Regions from separate parts of the Streptomyces sp. NPDC050439 genome, predicted to be linked through region 1. Evidence: riboswitches for the same ligand, from Rfam matches in the RefSeq annotation. Region 1 holds a riboswitch; each other region holds the start of a gene.
The links. Region 1 has a riboswitch for cobalamin ahead of AB0I66_RS13390 (cobalamin biosynthesis protein). Riboswitches for the same ligand answer to the same signal wherever they lie in the genome.
Positions count from the first base shown of each region.

Region 1 (3,197 bases):
GATCTCGGCGGGACTGCCCGCGCCTTCGCAGATCACGGCGTCATAGCTGCCCCGAAGTTCCTCCAGGCATCCCACGACGGTCGACAACAACGCTTGCTGCCGCCCTCCGTGGTAGCCGCGCGCGCTCATCTCGCCCACGGGCTTGCCCATCAGGACGACCTGGCTGCTGCGGTCGCTGCCCGGCTTGAGCAGCACCGGATTCATCAGCGCGGTCGGCTCGACCCGGGCGGCCTGCGCCTGCATGGCCTGAGCGCGCCCGATCTCGGCGCCCTCGCGGGTGACGAAGGAGTTGAGGGACATGTTCTGCGCCTTGAAGGGCGCGACGGAGACGCCCTTGCGGGCCAGCCACCGGCAGATCCCCGCGGTGACGACACTCTTGCCCGCGTCGGACGTGGTTCCCGCGACGAGGAGTCCACCACTCATGAGGCCCTGCCTTTCCGTATGGTGCTCACGGCCGCGGCGACCCCGAGAGCAAGGAGACCGACCCGCCGCGACAGCTTCACGGCCCGCTCGATGTCGGCGACTTGCACGCCCCGCCCGCCGCCGTTCAGGACCGGCCGGTGCTCCACGCGCCCCGCGTACGAGAGCGTCCCCCCGAGCCGTACGCCCAACGCCCCCGCGAAGGCGGCCTCGACGGGCCCGGCGTTGGGGCTCGGATGCTTGGCGGCGTCCTGGCGCCAGGCGCGCACGGCGCCCTGCGGCGCGTCCCCGGCGGCCGCCGCGAGCACGGCGGTGAGCCGTGCGCCCGGCCACCCCAGTACGTCGTCGAGCCGGGCGGAAGCCCACCCGTAGCGCCGGTACTTCGCGGACTTGTGCCCGACCATGGCGTCGAGCGTGTTGACGGCGCGGAAGGCGACGAGCCCCGGCACGCCGCCCAGGGCCCCCCACACCAGGGCGCCCACCACGGCGTCGGACGTGTTCTCGGCGACGGACTCCACCACGGCCCGCGCGATGCCGTCGGCGTCCAGGGCCTGCGGATCACGTCCGCACAGATGCGGCAGCCGCTCCCGGGCCACCTCGATGTCCCCGGCGGCGAGCGCCCCGCCCACGGCCCGCGCCTCACGCCCGAGCGAGGTCCCGCCGAGCACGGCCCAGGTGGTGGCGGCGGTCAGCGCGACGGACGCGGCGCGTGAGTCACGTACAAGAGAAGAGAACAGAGCGGCGGCGCCTGCCGCGCCCCCGACGCACACCACGGCGTGCAGGGCACCCCACCCGCGGTGGTCACGCCACAGGACACGCTCGACGGCACCGGCAGCCCGCCCGAACGCGGCGACCGGATGCCCGCGACGAGGATCGCCGAGGAACAGATCACCGAGAAGGCCGGCGGCGGCGCCGTACGCGAAGTCGCGATCGGCACGCATGGCTTCAGCCGGTCGCTGTGCCGAGAAGTGAGCTCACGCTCGGGAACTGGTCCGGCAACGGGCGGCCGCGCATGGCGATATGTCCTCACTCAGGGTGTCCGCGCCCTGGTTCGACGTGATCGGCGGCGAGAGTTCCTGGCTTCCGAGGAGTCAGCTCCTCGATGACAGTGGCGGGACCGCGCCGGATTCACACCGGCTTCCTCTCCTGCTGCCGTATTGGCTCCGGCAGTCCACCACGCCCACGAACGCCCGTCAACTTGCCGTTGACCTGGGACGGGAGAGTGTGCGGAGGCCCACATGGGACCGGTTTTTCCCTAGGCTCCGAAATTGAACTTTCCTAGACTGGGACACGACATCCAGAGAGCGGTCCGCGAGTGGTTGGGCCCGGGTCGTGACGTGCTGTGGTGGTTCACGGGGGTCCGCTGGGCCCCGCAAGATCACGGCACTATCGTGCAGCGGCGTGGGCGAAGAATGACGACACGGACTTGCGTCGAGGGACGCCGGCTTTCTGGCAGGGGGAGGTCGGCGTGGCCGATGGAAGTTCATCTGGGTGCCTCTGGCGCAGGAGCAGCTACAGCGGGGATTCTGGACACTGCGTCGAAGTCGCTTTCGTGCGGAAGGCGGTGGTCGTCCGTGATTCGCAGAACCCGTCAGGGTCACGCGTCGTCTTCTCCGTTGAGCGCTGGCAGGCGTTCCTGAGCGCCCTCGTCGGCGCGGGGGGAGAGGGAAGGGGAGCAGGATGACTGAGCATCATCTCGCCGAGTTACGGCAGTTGGCGCGCGGCGGGCACGGGGAGAGGCGTAGGACTCCGGCGGTTGTGGCCGCGGTGGTGTGTGTGCTGCTCGGCGCGGCGGCGGCCCTGGTGGGTGCGGTGGTTTCCCTGCTGGTGGAGAGTACGGCCGCGCGACTTGCCACCTGGGGTTTCGCGGCTGCGGTGACCGCGGTGTCCGTAGGGTTGTGGTGGGGGTCCGCCGATCTCAGGAACGGTCGTCGGCCGTAGGCTCGGGACGTTGGGCGGGCACCACGGCCCGGCGGTCGTCGCCGAGCGTCGGCGTGGCCGTCCCGGTCTCCGAGAGCAGTTTGGACAGCTGACGGCTCAGTGCGACCACGGGGGCCATGACGCCGCTGATCACCGAGAAGACCGTCCAGAAACCCGTCAGGTTCAGGGCGCTCAGAAGGATGAGCATTCCGGCGAGCGCGAGCAGCAGGACGACTATGCAGCCGGTGCAGTTGCGGATCTTGGTTCGGTACAGCCGGGCGTGGTCCTCCGTGCGGTTGTGATCCAGCATGTTCATCACCAGCGCACCGAACGGGTTGGTCATCGCCTCGCGGACGAGCTGGTTGTACGTGGGGTCGTCGGCCGGTGACCGGCCGGGGGCGGGGGCGCCCGCCGAGGGTCCGACAGGAGCCGCACCCGCACCCGCACCCTGCGCACCAGCCGTGCCGGTGTTGCGCCACGGTGCCTGCCCGATGGCCGTGAGGATCCCCCGCCACCACTCTCGCAACGCGGGCATATGGCCCCTCCTCGCTCCCCGGGCTCCTCGTGCCCGGCAGATCAGCTGCTGTCGATGCCTTCCCTGATCCGCTGGATCAGGGAGATCGCCTTGTCTCCGCTGTACGCGATCTCGCGGAGGGACTCGAAGCACTCCTGGTGGCTCACGATCAGCTCGTGGTCGTCACGGATTGACTGGTTTCCTTGGGCTTCCAGGTAGAGCAGGTCCTCGTCGTCCGAGAATCCGAGCAGGATGAAGCTGCTCAGGGTGGAGTAGTGGGCGCCTGCGGTGAAGGGCAGTACCTGCAGGGACACCTTCGGGCGTTCGGACATGGTGATGAGGT
Region 1 is NZ_JBFAJT010000003.1:62,779-65,975, reverse strand. It holds gene AB0I66_RS13395 (cobyric acid synthase) at 1-423, opposite strand, end outside; gene AB0I66_RS13390 (cobalamin biosynthesis protein) at 420-1,361, opposite strand; cobalamin riboswitch at 1,468-1,611, opposite strand; gene AB0I66_RS13385 (DUF397 domain-containing protein) at 1,763-2,104, shown strand; gene AB0I66_RS13380 (hypothetical protein) at 2,339-2,875, opposite strand; gene AB0I66_RS13375 (helix-turn-helix transcriptional regulator) at 2,917-3,197, opposite strand, start outside.

Region 2 (3,197 bases), on a different contig from region 1:
GCAGCGTCAGGGCGCCGGTGACGCAGAAGCCCAGGGGCACGCGGTAGGCGCGCCACAGTTTGCGCGGCGGCACGGCGGCGGGCCCGAGCAGCACGGCGAGCGCGGCGACCAGGACCAGGACGGCCCCCGGCCAGGGCGGCAGGGAGACGGCAAGGATCGTGAGGCCGAGCCCGAGCACGGCTTTGTCCACGGGATGGCGGCGGCGCCAGCGACTGCTGTGCGCCGCCGCGTCGATGGGCAGCACGCCGGGTCAGACCTGCCCGGTCCCGGCCCGGGTGTGCTCCTCGTCGACGGCCTGCTCCGCGACGGCTGGATCGGTGCGCGCCGCCTCGGCCCGCGCCGCCTCGGCGCCCTGACGGCGCCCCTTGCGCAGACCGAAGTAGTAGGCGAGGACGCCCGCGCCGAGCGCCGCCTGCAGCGCGAAGAGCGCCGACTCGATCTCCCCGGACGGGGGTTCGTACAGCGGCGAGAACCAGGGCTCGTAATCCGGCTCGATCTCGGTGATCGCGGTCTCGGCCTGGGCGTCGGCCCCGGCGAACGGCTCCTTCTCGTCGTCGCCGAGTCCGAGGGCCAGCGGCAGCACGGCCAGCGCGGCGACGATGAGGAGGAGCAGGGTGTTGATCTTCGCGTTCCGGCTCATCAGGCGCTGGCCCCCGTCTCGGTCTCCGTCTTGCTGTCGGTGTCCGTCTTGCTGTCGGCGTCCGTCGTCTTGCTGCCGGTGTCCGCCTGCACGGACGGCTTCTTGCCCTGGAGCAGCACGCCGAGCCGCGTGAGCTCGCCCTTGCTCGACTGCACGAGCAGCCGCATCACCACGACGGTGAGCAGTCCCTCGCTGACCGCGAGGGGGATCTGCGTGACGGCGAAGATGCCGCCGAACTTGCCGAGGGCACCCAGGAATCCGCTGCCGGGGTCCGGGAACGCCAGGGCGAGCTGGACGCTGGTGACGCAGTACGTGGACAGGTCGGCGACGAACGCGCCGAAGAACACCGCCACCATGAGCGGCACGTCGTACCGCTTCAGGAGCCGGTAGACGGCGTATCCGGCCCATGGCCCGACGATCGCCATGGAGAACACGTTGGCGCCCAGGGTGGTGAGCCCGCCGTGGGCGAGCAGCAGCGCCTGGAACAGCAGCGTGATGGTGCCGAGCACGGCCATGATCGGCGGCCGGAAGAGGATCGCGCCGAGCCCGGTGCCCGTCGGGTGCGAGCAACTGCCGGTGACGGACGGGATCTTCAGTGCGGAAAGGACAAAGGTGAATGCTCCGGACGCGCCCAGGAGCAGGGTGCTCTCCGGGTGTTCCTTGACCTCACGGGTGAGGGAGCGGACTCCGTGGACGACAAACGGCGCGGACGCTACGCCCCAGGCGATCGCGTGCGCCGGCGGGAGAAAACCCTCGGCTATGTGCATGGCTAAGCAGACCCTCTCCAGCACCTCGTGGATGGACAACGTGCCTTGGCCGGTCTCCTGGCTGACGGGTCGTACCGACCGGACTCCGCCTTCCCGGGCGCGTGTTGCGCCCAGTGGCTGCCGCGAGGGCTGGAGCCGGACTTCCCGATCACAGTGGCGAGGGCCGCACCGGCATCACACCGATTTCCCGAGCACCAAGGCGTGGTGACCCTAGTGCGGAATCCAGTGACCTGACAACTTGCGGGACCGCTCGACCTGTGGCACGCGCGAGCGCACATGACCAGGGCGTACGCCCCTGGTCAGCCCATGTGCACCGGCCCGTGCGCGCCCGGCGTACGCCCCGCTCCCCGCGCGGTCGCCCCTCCTGTGCCGCAGGACACCGCGAGGGTCCTGGCGGGGTGGTGGGGCCCGAGGAAGACGACGACACCCTTGCCGTCGGGCGAGGGGTGTGTCGCCTGGGTCCAGCCCTGGCGACCGTAGAAGGCCATGGCCTGCGCCGACCGGACCGAAGTGAGCAGCCAGGCACGGCCGTCGGGAGCGCCCGCGGCCATCGCCTCAAGGAGGGCCGCCCCGATCCCGGCCCCCTGCGCCCCGGGACGCACGGCTAGTTCGTCTATCTCTCGCGCCCCGCACAGCCACGAGTGGGCGCGCTCGGCCCCGAGTCCGGCGGCCGCCTGCGGATAACAGCGGTCGGCGGGGAAGGGGTCGGGAGTGGTCCACCCGGTGGTGAATCCGGCGAGGTCCGTCCCCTGCAGGGCGATGGCCGCGGTGAAGCCGGGACGGCGCACGTCGTCACCGAGCCGGACCAGGAACTGCGCCACCCTGTCCTCGTCCTCGTGCCAAGGAGGCGGGCCGAAGGCTTCGGCATAGACCGTGCGCAAGGCGTCGGTGTGCGCAAGCAGTTGCTCGCCGCGCAGGACGCGGACGACCGCCGTCATCAGACGGCCTTGGCCGGGACCGCTCCCGGCTGCAGGGCCGCGTACTCCAGTGGGGCGGACGGGTCGATCGACACGTCCAGGGGCGCGGGCTCGGCCCCGGCGCGTACGAGCAGATCGCCGACGGCGGCGATCATCGCGCCGTTGTCGGTGCACAGGGTCATCGGCGGAACGCGCAGGCGCACGCCGGCTGCCGCGCACCGCTCCTCCGCGAGCGCCCGTACCCGCGAGTTCGCGGCGACGCCGCCGACCACGACGAGGGTCGTGACCCCGTGATCCCGGCAGGCGGCGAGCGCCTTGCGGGTCAGGACGTCCGCGACGGCCTCCTGGAGCGAGGCCGCGCCGTCGGCCACCGGCAGGCCCCGGCCCGCGTGCCCTTCGGCCCAGCGGGCGGCGGCGGTCTTGAGGCCGGAGAAGGAGAACGCGTACGGGGCGTCCTTCGGCCCGGTGAGCGGGCGGGGGAAGGCCACCGCGCGCGGGTCGCCGTCCCGGGCCGCACGGTCGATGGCGGGGCCGCCCGGATACGGAAGGCCGAAGACCCGGGCGACCTTGTCGAAGCACTCGCCCGCCGCGTCGTCCAGGGTGTCCCCCAGGTGCACGATCTGATCGCGGACCAGGTCCCGGACGAGCAGCAGGGACGTGTGCCCGCCGGAGACGATGAGCACCACGCAGGGGTCGGGCAGCGGGCCGTGCTCCAGCGTGTCGGCGGCGACATGACCGGCCAGGTGGTGCACCCCGTACAGCGGGACGTCGAGCGTGTGGGCCAGGGTCTTCGCTCCCGCGAGGCCCACCTGCAGCGCACCCGCCAGACCGGGTCCCGTGGTGACCGCCACCGCGTCGATGTCCGACAGCTTG
Region 2 is NZ_JBFAJT010000002.1:530,908-534,104, forward strand. It holds gene cbiQ (cobalt ECF transporter T component CbiQ) at 1-244, opposite strand, end outside; gene AB0I66_RS09570 (energy-coupling factor ABC transporter substrate-binding protein) at 251-640, opposite strand; gene AB0I66_RS09575 (energy-coupling factor ABC transporter permease) at 640-1,407, opposite strand; cobalamin riboswitch at 1,437-1,621, opposite strand; gene AB0I66_RS09580 (GNAT family N-acetyltransferase) at 1,707-2,345, opposite strand; gene tsaD (tRNA (adenosine(37)-N6)-threonylcarbamoyltransferase complex transferase subunit TsaD) at 2,345-3,197, opposite strand, start outside.
Region 2: linked by a shared signal. The riboswitch ahead of AB0I66_RS09575 (energy-coupling factor ABC transporter permease) and the one ahead of AB0I66_RS13390 (cobalamin biosynthesis protein) in region 1 are both predicted to bind cobalamin.

Region 3 (3,197 bases), 480 kb from region 1:
TACCTGACGCTGATCTTCTCGCTGGACGGCCCCGTCGTCACCGGCGCCACCCCCGAGCAGGCCGGAACCCGCGGCGCCATCGGCACCGACATCGTCCTCGGCGGCCTCCACCAGTCCCCGGCGTACGTCGTACGGCCCGAGCACGAGGCGGGCATCCAGCTCGCCGTGCACCCGCTGGCCGCCCGCGCCCTGTTCGGCGTACCGGCGGCGGAACTCGCCGGTGAGCTGGTGACGCCCGGCGCGGAGGTGATGGGGCGCCGCGCCGCCGAGCTGCGGGAGCTGCTGTGCGAGCAGGACGGCTGGGAGGAGCGGTTCGCCTCCCTCTCCGCCTACCTGAGGCAGCGTGCGGCCGCCGCCACCTCCGCCGGCTCCGTACGGCCCGAGGTCGGCGAGGCATGGGCCTGGCTGGCCCGGCACCAGGGCGTGGGCACCCTGCGCGGGCTCTCCCGGCACGTCGCGCTCAGCGAACGCCGCCTCACCACCCTCTTCCGCGCCGAGACGGGCCTGAGCCCCAAGCAGGCCGGGCGCCTGATGCGCTTCCAGCGCGCACGGAACGCCGTCGTACGCCCCGTCGCGGCGGGCGCGGCCCCCGACCTGGCCCGCGTCGCCGCGGACTGCGGGTACTACGACCACTCCCACCTGGTGCGGGACTTCCGGCAGTACACCGGCGCCAGCCCCAGCGCCTGGCTGGCCGAAGAGTGCCGGAATATCCAAGCCGGGAGCCATGGCGGGGGCGAAGAGTAGGACTCATGAACACGACCGAGAAGCAGAACCAGCAGCCCCAGTCCGCCTCAGCCCCAAGTCCTGAAGGGCGCGCCCCCGCCGTCTGGCCGACACTCCAGGCGCACGACGCCCCCGCACTGATCGACTTCCTGGTCGGCACGGTCGGCTTCCTGCGCACCGCCGTCTACGAGGACGGCGGCCGCGTGGCCCACGCCGAGCTCGACTGGCCCGAAGGCGGCGCGATCATGCTCGGCTCGTACGACGAGAAGTCCCAGGCCTGGTGCCTGAAGCCCGGCACCTTCGGCGCGTACGTCGTCACCGACCGCGTGGACGACCTCTACCAGCGGCTCGGCACCGCGGGCGTCGAGATCATCCGCGAGATCGAGGACCAGCCGTACGGAAGCCGGGAGTTCGCGATCGCCGACCCCGAGGGCAACAAATGGTCCTTCGGCACCTACCGCGGCGCACCGAGGCCCCAGCAGCCGTCCTGACCTCGCGTGATAGCTTGCGCACGCCAGTCAACCCACACCAGGGCCAGGGAATCCGGTGCGAATCCGGAACTGACGCGCAGCGGTGAGGGGGAACGGGCGGGGCCACGGCCACTGGGCGTCCATGGACGCCTGGGAAGGCGCCCCGCCCGGCCGATCCCCGAGTCCGAAGACCTGCTGGCACCTTCGTCCGCACACCGGGCGGCGGAGGTGACGAAGCAGGCCAGGCTCCGCGTATGAGCCGTGAGACTCAAGGGATCTCGTGTCCTCCATTGCCCGTCGTGTACGTACGTCTGTTCTTCTCGCCACGGCCTTGGCCGTCACCCTGACCTCGTGCGGAGGCGGCTCCGCGACCACCTCCACCACGGACGACAAGGCCGCCGGCTACCCGCTGACCCTCACCTCCTGCGGCAAGAAGGCGGAGATCAAGGCGCCGCCGCAGCGAGCGGTCTCCCTCGACCAGGGTTCCACGGAGATCCTGCTCTCCCTCGGCCTCGCGGACCGCATGGCCGGCACCGGAACGTGGACGGACCCGGTGCTCAAGGGCCTGGAGAAGGACAACGCCAAGGTCGACCGGCTCGCCGACAGCTACCCCTCCTTCGAGAAGGTCCTCGCCAAGGAGCCGGACTTCGTCACCGCCTCCTTCGTGGCGACGGTCAGCAAGGGCGGCGTCGCCGACCGCGCCAAGTTCGCCGAACTCGGCGTACCCGCCTACGTCTCGCCCTCCGACTGCGCGGGCAAGGACAACAGCGGCGACGGAGACGGCAGCCGCGTCAAGACGCTGACCATGGACACCGTCTACGGCGAAGTGCGTGACCTGGCCAAGGCGTTCGGGGTCGAGAAGCGCGGCGAACGCCTGATCGCGGACCTCAAGGGCCGGGTGGCGAAAGCCACGAAGACGATCAAGGACAGCAAGGCGTCCGACACGTCGCTCCTCTACTGGTTCGCCAACTCCGACGCGCCCTACATGGCGGGCTGCTGCGGGGCGCCGGGCATCATCACCCGCGAACTCGGCGTGCGGAACGTCTTCGACGACACCCGCGACGAGTGGCCCCAGATCAACTGGGAGACGGTGGCCGACCGCGACCCGGACGTCCTGGTCATCGGCGACCTCACCCGCAAGTCGCAGACGGCCGAGAGCGCGAAGAAGAAGATCGAGTTCCTGGAGTCCAACCCCGTCACCAAGAACCTGACCGCCGTGAAGAAGAAGCGGTACGTGCTGCTGAGCGGCCAGGCCATGAACCCCACCATCCGCACGGTGGACGGCATCGAACAAGTCGCCGGCGCCTTGCGCGAGTTCGGCCTCGACAAGTGAAGGCGGCCGCCGCGGGCGGCATACGTTCCGTCCTGCTCTGGACGGCGGGCGTCGCCGCCCTCGCCCTCTCCGTGGCGGTGGCCGTCACCATCGGCCCCGCGGACATCTCCGTACCCGACGTGTGGTCGGCGGTCGCCGCGCACCTCGGCTGGGGCGAGGCGACGCTGACGCCCATCCGGGACGGCATCGTCTGGAATCTGCGCATGCCGCGCACGCTCCTCGCGGCGGTCTGCGGCGCGGGCCTCGCGGTCTGCGGAACCGTCCTCCAGTCCCTGCTGCGCAACCCGCTCGCCGATCCCTTCGTGCTCGGCGTCTCCTCGGGGGCGTCCACGGGCGCGGTCGCGATCGTCGTCCTGGGGGTCGGCGGGGGAGTGGTGTCGGTGTCGGCGGGGGCCTTCGTCGGGGCAGTCGTCTCCTTCGCGCTGGTGCTGCTGCTCAGCCACAGCCTGGGCGGAAGCGCCGACAGGGTGGTGCTCTCCGGGGTCGCGGCCATGCAGCTCTTCTCCTCGATCACCTCGTTCGTGATCCTGACCTCGGGCGACGCGGAGACGACGCGGAGTGTCCTGTTCTGGCTGCTCGGCTCGCTGAGCGGGGTGGGCTGGACGGACGTCTCGCTGTGCGCGGCGGTGCTCTTCGCGTCCCTCGCCGTCTGCCTGACTCAGGCCCGCACG
Region 3 is NZ_JBFAJT010000003.1:547,406-550,602, reverse strand. It holds gene AB0I66_RS15510 (helix-turn-helix domain-containing protein) at 1-744, shown strand, start outside; gene AB0I66_RS15505 (VOC family protein) at 750-1,214, shown strand; cobalamin riboswitch at 1,222-1,408, shown strand; gene AB0I66_RS15500 (ABC transporter substrate-binding protein) at 1,474-2,526, shown strand; gene AB0I66_RS15495 (iron chelate uptake ABC transporter family permease subunit) at 2,523-3,197, shown strand, end outside.
Region 3: linked by a shared signal. The riboswitch ahead of AB0I66_RS15500 (ABC transporter substrate-binding protein) and the one ahead of AB0I66_RS13390 (cobalamin biosynthesis protein) in region 1 are both predicted to bind cobalamin.

Region 4 (3,197 bases), on a different contig from region 1:
TCGACCGCCCGATCGTCGGCCGCCCGGAGCGGCAGTCATGACCGCGGCCATCCGCCGGGTCGGCGTGGTGGGCGGCGGTCAGATGGGTGCCGGGATCGCCGAGGTGTGCGCCCGTGCCGGTCTGGACACCGTGGTCTGCGAGGCCGACGCGCTCGCCGCCCGCGCCGCCCGCGAACGCATCGCCGTCTCGCTCGAACGTGCCGTACAGCGCGGCAAGTTGGACCGCATCGGCGCCGAGGACGCGCTGGCCCGCATGGTCTTCACCGGCGGTCTCGACGACTTGGCCGACCGCCAGCTCGTCGTCGAGGCGGTCGTCGAGGACACCGCGGCGAAGACAGAGATCTTCGCCGCCCTGGACAAGGTCGTCGAGGACCCCGGGGCGATCCTCGCCACCAACACCTCCTCCATCCCCGTCATGCGTCTGGGCATGGCGACCCGGCGCGCCGACCGCGTCCTGGGCCTGCACTTCTTCAACCCCGCCCCCGTGCTGCCCCTGGTCGAGGTCGTCTCCTCGCTGCACACGGCCGCGGAGACCGTCGCCGCCGTCGAGGACTTCGCCACGCACACGCTGGGCAAGACGGTCGTGCGGTCCAAGGACAGGGCGGGCTTCGTCGTCAACGCGCTGCTCGTGCCCTATCTCCTCTCCGCGATCCGGATGACGGAGTCGGGCTTCGCGACGGCCGCCGACGTGGACGCGGGCATGGAGCTCGGCTGCGCGCACCCGATGGGGCCGCTGAAGCTGGCCGACCTGATCGGCCTGGACACGGTCGCCTCCATCGCGGCATCTCTCTACGAAGAGTTCAAGGAACCCCTGTACGCCCCGCCGCCGCTGCTCCTGCGCATGGTCGAAGCGGGGCTGCTCGGCCGCAAGAGCGGGCGCGGGTTCCACCTCTACGACCGGGGCTGAGGGGCCCGGGTCCGCCGCGGGGCCGAGGGCCTGCGGCTGCTGTGAGCGGGGTGCGGAACAGAGTGGTGATCTGTTCCGCACCCCTTCACGTGGACCCGCGCCGGTCGGGGCCGTGTCTCACCTCACGGTCCGGAATGTGATCAGTACTGCCCAAGAGGCCGACCACCCTCTAGCCTGATCCGTGCAGCTGGTTCGCCCTGTCCGCCAGGCAGAGGCGTCGTAAGAGGGAACCCGGTGGGAATCCGGGACTGCCCCGCAGCGGTGAGCGGGAACGACCGCCGTCATACGCACTGGGTCCGAGCACGGGTCCGGGAAGCGACGGCCAGTAGGTGTCTGCCTCGGCAGATGTGCCCGCGAGTCCGAAGACCTGCCCGTTGCCCGCATGTGATCCCTCATGTGCGGACATCCCGGTGACCTCGTGGGCGGGTCGGCGTACAGATCAGGTGGAGTACCGCGCGATCAGCGCGTGTCCGTCCGCCCGGTCCGTCATCCCTTCGCGTCCGTGTCCCGTCACCGGGATTCTCAGGAGTCATCTCGCGAAGGAGATTTCCGTGACAGCGAAGTCCGCAGCCGCGGCAGCACGGGCCACCGTGTACGGCTACCCCCGCCAGGGCCCCGACCGTGAACTGAAGAAGGCCGTCGAGGGCTATTGGAAGGGCCGCGTCGGCGCCGACGCCCTGCGGGAGACCGCGGCGAGGCTGCGCCGGTCCACCTGGCAGCACCTGGCCGACGCCGGCATCCACGAAGTGCCGACCGGCGACTTCTCGTACTACGACCATGTCCTGGACACCAGCGTCATGGTCGGCGCCGTCCCGCGCCGGCACCGCGAGGCCGTCGACACCGACCCCCTCGACGGCTACTTCGCGATGGCCCGCGGCACCCAGGACGTGGCGCCGCTTGAGATGACCAAGTGGTTCGACACCAACTACCACTACCTGGTCCCGGAGTTGGGCCCCGACACCGTCTTCACCGCCGACTCCGCCAAGCAGGTGGCCGAGCTCAAGGAGGCCGTCGCGCTCGGCCTCGCCGCGCGCCCGGTCCTCGTCGGCCCGGTGACCTATCTGCTGCTCGCCAAGCCCGCGCCCGGCGTGGCCGCCGACTTCGAGCCGCTCACGCTCCTCGACCGACTGCTGCCCGTCTACGCGGAAGTACTCGCCGACCTGCGCGCCGCGGGCGCCGAGTGGGTGCAGCTCGACGAGCCGGCCCTGGTCCAGGACCGCACCCCGGCCGAGCTCAACGCCGCCGCCCGCGCCTACCGTGACCTGGGCGCCCTCACCGATCGCCCGCAGCTCCTCGTCGCCTCCTACTTCGGCAGGCTCGGCGATGCCCTGCCCGTGCTGGCCAAGGCACCGGTCGAGGGGCTCGCCCTGGACTTCACGGAGGCCGCCACCGGCCAGTTGCAGGACCTCGCCGCCGTCGGCGGGCTTCCGGGCAAGCGCCTTGTGGCGGGTGTCGTCAACGGCCGCAACATCTGGATCAACGACCTGGAGAAGTCCCTCTCCACCCTGGGCACGCTCCTGGGCCTCGCCGACCGGGTCGACGTCTCCGCGTCCTGCTCCCTGCTGCACGTCCCGCTGGACGCCGGTGCCGAACGGGACATCGACCAGCAGGTGGCCCGCTGGCTGGCCTTCGCCCACCAGAAGACCACCGAGATCGCCACGCTGGCGCGCGCCCTGGCCCAGGGAACGGACACCATCACGGCCGAACTGGCCGCCAACCGGGCCGACCTGGCGTCACGCTCGGGTTCGGCCCTCACCCACGACCCGGCGGTGCGCTCCCGCGTCGCCGCCGTCACGGACGCCGACGCCCGCCGCGTCCACGCCTACCCGGAGCGCGCGGCGGCCCAGCGCTCCCGCCTCGGCCTGCCCCAACTGCCCACCACCACCATCGGCTCGTTCCCGCAGACCACCGAACTGCGCACTGCACGAGCCGACTTGAGGGCAGGCCGCATCGACACCGACGGCTACGAGGAACGCATCCGCACGGAAATCCGCGAAGTCCTCGCCTTCCAGGAAAAGGCGGGCATCGACGTCCTGGTCCACGGCGAACCCGAACGCAACGACATGGTCCAGTACTTCGCCGAACAGCTCACCGGCTACCTCGCCACACAGCACGGCTGGGTCCAGTCGTACGGCACCCGCTACGTACGGCCGCCGGTCCTCGCCGGCGACATCTCACGGCCCGAACCGATGACGGTGCGCTGGACCTCGTACGCCAACTCCCTCACGGACCGCCCCGTGAAGGGCATGCTCACGGGTCCCGTCACCATGCTCGCCTGGTCCTTCGTCCG
Region 4 is NZ_JBFAJT010000002.1:538,987-542,183, forward strand. It holds gene aceB (malate synthase A) at 1-41, shown strand, start outside; gene AB0I66_RS09605 (3-hydroxybutyryl-CoA dehydrogenase) at 38-907, shown strand; cobalamin riboswitch at 1,079-1,297, shown strand; gene metE (5-methyltetrahydropteroyltriglutamate--homocysteine S-methyltransferase) at 1,459-3,197, shown strand, end outside.
Region 4: linked by a shared signal. The riboswitch ahead of metE (5-methyltetrahydropteroyltriglutamate--homocysteine S-methyltransferase) and the one ahead of AB0I66_RS13390 (cobalamin biosynthesis protein) in region 1 are both predicted to bind cobalamin.